Dehalococcoides mccartyi CG5: one gene and its partner. The protein of the gene in region 1 interacts with the protein of each later gene in a pairwise test. Links are inferred from orthologs where the notes say so. Each region holds a gene or a part of one and is shown on either strand. Other genes may lie near its edges.

What was found.
Region 2: the proteins of gyrA (region 1) and gyrB interact in binary tests that used the Escherichia coli proteins (3 or more experiments, as listed by UniProt). The link is inferred for Dehalococcoides mccartyi CG5 from one-to-one orthologs.

What each region holds. Positions count from the first base shown.
Region 1 is NZ_CP006951.1:1,350,729-1,354,119, reverse strand. Bases 134-3,197 are described here. They hold gyrA (DNA gyrase subunit A), read left to right. Parts: upstream 134-482; coding sequence 483-2,912; downstream 2,913-3,197. Other genes in these bases: X794_RS07175 (TIGR03960 family B12-binding radical SAM protein), read right to left, coding at 2,987-3,197; X794_RS07185 (tetratricopeptide repeat protein), read left to right, coding at 134-479. Outside these bases: more of X794_RS07185, read left to right, coding at 1-133; more of X794_RS07175, read right to left, coding at 3,198-3,391. UniProt on the Escherichia coli protein: A type II topoisomerase that negatively supercoils closed circular double-stranded (ds) DNA in an ATP-dependent manner to maintain chromosomes in an underwound state.
Region 2 is NZ_CP006951.1:3,022-6,242, forward strand. The notes cover bases 328-3,221. They hold gyrB (DNA topoisomerase (ATP-hydrolyzing) subunit B), read right to left. Parts: upstream 2,792-3,221; coding sequence 863-2,791; downstream 328-862. Other genes in these bases: nadD (nicotinate-nucleotide adenylyltransferase), read left to right, coding at 328-781; X794_RS00025 (RelA/SpoT family protein), read right to left, coding at 2,996-3,221. Outside these bases: GTPase ObgE, read left to right, coding at 1-179; more of nadD, read left to right, coding at 167-327. UniProt on the Escherichia coli protein: DNA gyrase negatively supercoils closed circular double-stranded DNA in an ATP-dependent manner to maintain chromosomes in an underwound state.

The DNA of each region.
Region 1 (3,391 bases):
ATTTCCTGGAGGAAATAGGCAAAGCCGGGGTGATAAACCTGACCCGCCTGGCTCCCAAAGGGGTACTGGCCAGAATTGTAGCCGGTGACCAGCTTTGTCTGCGGATAGACGGTATGAATCTGTGGGTGGAAAACTGCGGCGGGGAAGTGCTGGGGATGGTGGATATACCTACTTCCAAGCGGCTTATAAAACTGATGAAGGGCGGCAACAAATATTCTGCCACCGTTATCAGTTCCAATGAAGAAAAACTGGTGGTGATTATACGTGAAACCTTCCAGCACCCCTCACAGATGGGTATACCTTCATTCTCTTCCAGAGGGATTTCCAAGAGTTCTGTCAGCACCGAGCCTGATGAGAGTGACAAAGAAGAAGGCGGATACGAGATAGAAGTAGATGAAACCGAACTGATGGCAGAAGAAGCTGAGGCTGAAAGCCAGACATATACTGATGATGAAAACGAGGGTGATCTGGAGGTTTAGAATATGGTAACAGGTAATACCAGGCCGATAAATATAGAAGATGAAATGAAGGGCTCATACCTTGATTACGCTATGAGTGTAATAGTCTCGCGTGCCCTGCCGGATGTGCGTGACGGGCTTAAGCCGGTACAACGGCGCATCCTCTATGCCATGAATGACCTGGGTATGAAACACAATACCCCCTATAAAAAGAGTGCCCGTATCGTGGGTGAAGTTTTAGGTAAATACCATCCCCACGGTGACTCTTCCGTTTATGACGCCATGGTACGCATGGCCCAGCCCTTTTCTTATCGTTACCCGCTGGTGGACGGTCAGGGTAACTTTGGCAGTGTGGACAACGACCCCGCGGCTGCCATGCGTTATACCGAAGCCCGTTTGGCTCAGATAGCCGAACATCTGCTGGCAGATATAGACAAAAATACCGTAGACTTCATGCCCAACTTTGATTCCTCGCTGGAAGAGCCTACTGTTCTGCCGGCCCGCATACCTAACTTGCTCATGAACGGCAGTTCGGGTATTGCGGTGGGTATGGCTACCAATATACCTCCCCACAATTTGGCCGAACTCTGTCAGGCTATTTGTTACCTGATAGATAACCCTGATTGCGGGGTGGACGAACTGATGCAGTTTGTTTCCGGGCCGGACTTTCCTACCGGCGGTACTATACTGGGTACTGATGGCATAAAGAGTGCCTATGCTACCGGTAAAGGTAAGATTGTTATCCAGGCCAAAGCCCATATTGGCGAAGTGGAAACCCGCAAGGCTATATTTGTTACCGAGATTCCTTATCAGGTAAACAAGGCCGAACTGGTGGCTAAGATTGCCGAACTGGTCAAGGAACGCAAAGTGACCGGTATTTCCGACCTGCGTGACGAATCTGACCGCCAGGGCATGCGGGTAGTTATTGAACTAAAGAGGGATGCCGAACCCCAGCAGGTTTTAAACAGCCTTTACAAACATACCAATATGCGCACCTCTTTCTTTGTAAATATGCTGGCGTTGGTAGACGGACAGCCGCAGGTTCTCAGCCTGAAAGAAGTACTTAAAAACTTCATAGATTTCCGCCATCTTATTATCACCCGCCGAAGCCAGTTTGAACTTAAAGCCGCCAAAGACCGTGCCCACATATTGGAAGGTCTTAAAAAAGCGCTGGATTTTATTGATCGTATCATCGCCATTATCCGCGGCTCCGAAAACGGTGATGCCGCCCGTAAAAACCTGATAGCCGAATTTGATTTCTCGGTAGTACAGGCCCAGGCTATTCTGGATTTGCAGCTTCGCCGTCTGGCCAATCTGGAACGCCAGAAGATACTGGATGAATATGCCGAACTTATGAAACGGATAGGTTATCTGGAAGACCTGCTGTCTCACCCTGAAAAGATTTATGCTCTGGTGAAGGAAGATGCCAAAGACCTTAAATCCAGCTATGGCCAACCCCGTGCCACCGAGATTTCTAACCAAGGTGTTATAGAATTCCGGGTGGAAGACCTGGTGCCTCATATGGATGTTATAGTTACCCTAAGTGAGCGCGGCTTTATCAAACGGGTACCGGCTAATGTATTCCGTCTGCAGCATCGCGGCGGTACCGGCATAATGGGTATGCCCACCCGCGAAGCAGACGCTGTCCGGTTCCTGTCGGTTTCGGATACCCATGATACCCTGCTCTTCTTTACCAACCGGGGCAAGGTATTCAGCCTGCGCTGTTTTGATATACCTGATGATTCCTCCCGTATCGCCAAGGGTACAGCTATCGTAAACCTGATACCTGTTACCCAGGATGAACGGATAACCGCCATACTGGATTTGAAAAGCTTCCCGGCAGACCATTTCCTGCTGATGGCTACCAATAAAGGTGAAATCAAGAAAACCTCCCTGCAGGAGTTTACAGCCGTCCGTTCCTCCGGCCTGATAGCCATGGATCTGACTGCTTCTGATGAACTGGTAGCGGCGGTAGAGACCATAGAAGAAAAAGATATTCTGCTGGCTACCCGTCTGGGTCAATCCATCCGCTTCCCGGTGAGTGAACTCCGCACCAGTCTCAGGGCTTCCGGCGGTGTCAAGGCTATAGTCCTCTCCATGGAGGACGAAGTGGTCAGCATGGACGTTGCCCAAGAGGGAACGATGGTAATAACCGTAACTGAAAACGGTGCCGGCAAGCTGACTGCCATAGAGGAATATCCCCAGCAGCACCGGGCTGGCAGCGGGGTTATAAACTTCAAGGTAGTAGATAAAACCGGTGAAGTGGTTGCCTCCAAGGTAGTCAGTGTAACTGACCAGATGATGCTTATTTCAGCCGATGGCATGGTTACCCGTACCCAGGTCAAGGAAGAAGACCCCTCACATGGCATACCCATCATGGGCAGAGCCACTCAGGGTGTGAGGGTAATGCGTCTTGAAGAAGGTGACAGAGTGGTTGCGGTAGCTACTTTTTAGCTGAAGTCTTTTGGTTAAAAATAAAGGGGGGCTTAAAAAAGCCCCCCTTTTTATTCGGATTTCAAACAGCAGGTTTATTTTCTATGCAGGCGGTCGGCACATTCCGTTACCGCTTTTTCCAGCCCGCAGGCATGGCATTTGCCTTCACGGCAGTCAGGAGTATCCTGCTCTTCCAGCGAGCGGGTATATTCCCTTTTCAGAAATTCGGCGCTTACCCCCGTATTTATATGATTCCAGGGCAAAGTCTCATCTAATGAACGTTTGCGGTGGGCATAGAATGAGGGGTTTAAGCCGCATTCGTCAAAAGCCTCCTGCCAGAGAGAAAAATTGAAACATTCACTCCAGGCATCAAATTTGGCACCCTTTTGCCAGGCGGTGTATATCACCCTGCCCAGACGGCGGTCTCCTCTGGAAAATACCGCTTCCAGCAGGCTCATTCTGGTATCAGACCAGGAAAGCTTTATCCCCCAGCGTTTCAG
Region 2 (3,221 bases), 1.3 Mb from region 1 along the record:
GGCAGGTGGAAGCCCCTGAGATTGAGCGGATTATTGAGCACTCTGATATTGAAGACCCGGAGGTCAGGCGGCAGGTAATGGTGCTTTTGAAACACCGCAGTGTCCAGCAATCTTTGATAAAGTCCGGGGCAGTTATCGGCCAAAAGATTATAACCGGCAGGATGGAATGGTATCTTTAAAAACAGGCATACTGGGGGGAACTTTTGACCCCATTCATACCGGCCACCTGATACTGGCCGATGAGGTAAAAAACAGGCTGGGGCTGGACGAGGTTATTTTTATACCCACCGGTCAGCCCTATTATAAAGCGGATAAAACTATCAGCCCGGCTGAAGACCGCCTGAATATGGTTAAGCTGGCCATATCGGACAAGCCCTATTTCAGGGTTATGGATATTGAAATAAAAAGAAGCGGTCCCACCTATACGGCTGATACCTTAAACGATCTGAAGACTATTTTGCCCGAAAAGACCGAGCTTTACTTTATGCTGGGCTGGGATAATCTGGAGGCTTTGCCGCGCTGGCACAAGGCTTCTGAAATAATACGGCTTTGCCGGCTGGTAGCCGCACCCCGCATAGGGCAGGTGAAACCGGACGTGGACGAACTGGATGATAAATTGCCCGGTTTACAGCAGAGCCTTATCCTGCTTTCCAAGCCGGAGGTTGATATATCTTCTTCTCTGGTACGGGAAAGAGTAGAAAACGGGCAGGGAGTGGAACATCTGGTGCCGGCGGCAGTTGCTTCGTATATCAAAGAGCACAACCTGTACTGCCGTAAATAAATCCGGTATTAAAACTGTCAGATAAAAATTAAGGGGCGTCTTAGACGCCCCTTAGCTGTTTTCTAAGGCTTTAATAAAGGCTTAGATATCCAGGTTCTTGACGGTGCGGGAGTGAGACTGGATAAAGGCCTTGCGGGGAGCTACTTCACCGCCCATCAGCAGGTTAAAAATCTGGTCAGCCTTGGCGGCATCTTCCACTTTTACTTCAAGCAGGGTGCGGCTGGCCGGGTCCATGGTAGTCCTCCAGAGTTGCTCGGCACTCATTTCACCCAGACCTTTATACCGCTGGATATCTACCTTGGTGCTCTTGGTCTGGGCAAGGATAGCCTCTTTTTCAGCATCATTGTATACCCAGTGCTCGGTACTGCCTATTTTTATCTTGTAGAGAGGCGGCTGGGCAATGAATAAATGGCTTTCGGTAATAAGGCGGGGCATATGGCGGAAGAAAAAGGTTAAAAGGAGTGTCCGTATATGAGAGCCGTCCACATCAGCATCTGTCATGAGTACCAGACGGTTGTAGCGCAGTTTAGAGGGGTCAAAATCATTATCTATACCGGCTGCCAGAGCGGTGATGATGGCCCTGATTTCTTCGTGAGCCAGCATCTTGTCAGGTGAAGCCTTTTCTACGTTCAAAATTTTACCCCGTAACGGGAGTATGGCCTGAAAGCGGCGGTTTCGGCCCTGTTTGGCTGAACCACCGGCTGAATCACCCTCTACCAGAAACAGTTCGCACAGCGAAGCATCACGCTCTGAGCAGTCTGCCAGCTTGCCAGGCAGGGTGCCTGTATCCAGAGCACTCTTGCGGATAATCAGGTCACGGGCCTTGCGGGCGGCTTCACGGGCCTTGGCGGCGGTTATACATTTTTCTAATATGCGTTTGGTATCATCCGGATGTTCTTCCAGATAAAGGGAAAGCTGTTCGGCAACGGCACTTTCCACAAAACTCTTTATTTCAATATTGCCCAGCTTGCCCTTGGTCTGTCCCTCAAACTGGGGTTCGGGCAGTTTGACGCTGACGATGGCTACGATGCCTTCACGTACGTCATCACCCATCAGGTTCGGGTCGGTGTCTTTAAGAAATTTGGACTTGTGGGCGTAGTCATTAAAAGCCCGGGTCAGGGCGGAACGAAAACCGGTCAGGTGGGTACCGCCGTCTACGGTATTTACACAGTTGGCAAAGGTAAGGGTGGAATCCGAGTAGCCGTCATTGTACTGGATAGCTACTTCCAGAATAGTGCTGTCGGATTTTTTGGTTATATAAATAGGCTGGCGGTGGCGTACTTCGCGGTTGCGGTTTAGATGGCGTACAAAGCCGGTAATACCACCCTCAAAGTAATAAGTACGTTCCTGATCAGATTTTTCGTCGTAAATATATACCTCAAGCCCCTTGTTGAGATAGGCTATCTCCCGCAGGCGGTCAGTCAGGGTTTCAAAGTCATATTCCGTGGTGGAAAATATTTGTGAATCAGCCATGAATATAGTGGTGGTACCGGAACCTTCTGATACTCCCACTTCTTCCAGCGGGGTGCTGGGCTTGCCGCGCAGGTAGCTTTGCTGGTAAATTTTGCCGTTGCGCCTGACCTTGACTGTAGTCCATTCGGACAGAGCGTTTACCACTGAAGCACCCACACCATGCAGACCGCCGGATACCTGATAGGTCTTGCCGCCGAATTTGGCACCGGCATGCAGGACGGTCATAACCGTTTCAAGGGCGGAAATCTTGGTAGTAGAGTGAATGTCTACCGGGATACCGCGGCCGTTATCCTCAACGCTGACACTGCCGTCTTTAAACATTATGACCTTAATCCGGTCACATACCCCGGCCATGGCTTCATCTACGCTGTTATAAACAATTTCATAAACCAGGTGATGCAACCCCCGCTGGTCTGTAGAGCCGATATACATGCCCGGCCTTTTGCGGACAGCGGCCAGACCTTCCAGTACCTGGATATCACTGGCTGTATAGGTTTCTGAATTGGCACCCGGTTTGGCTTTATTTGCATCTAACATAATTTCATTTCATCCTGCGGCTTAAAATATATAAATGATAAGAGGCTGAGACAAAGGCTCTTTAAAAAGAGACAAAAAAAGAGAGGTTTCAGAGGTAGATTTTGACAGACTCTAAAAGCTTTCATTAGATATCCAATTATAGCACAGAGGGTTAAAGGGGTAAAGAATTTAGCTATACGCCAGCTTTGGCTGGCAGAAGAAGGATTAGCCGGATCTTGAGCCGTCCGCGCCCACCCGGTTTATGCTTATTATTCCGCGTATACCTTCAAGTTTGGCCATCAATCTGGTCAGCTGGGAAAGGCTTTTTATCTGGGTAGTCATGGCCAGTGTGGTGGTTTTATCGTCATTTTCGGTTACAGTCATGGAGAGGATACTGATTTTTTCTTCAGCTACCACGGTGGAAACATCCCGTACCAGACCCACCCTGTCC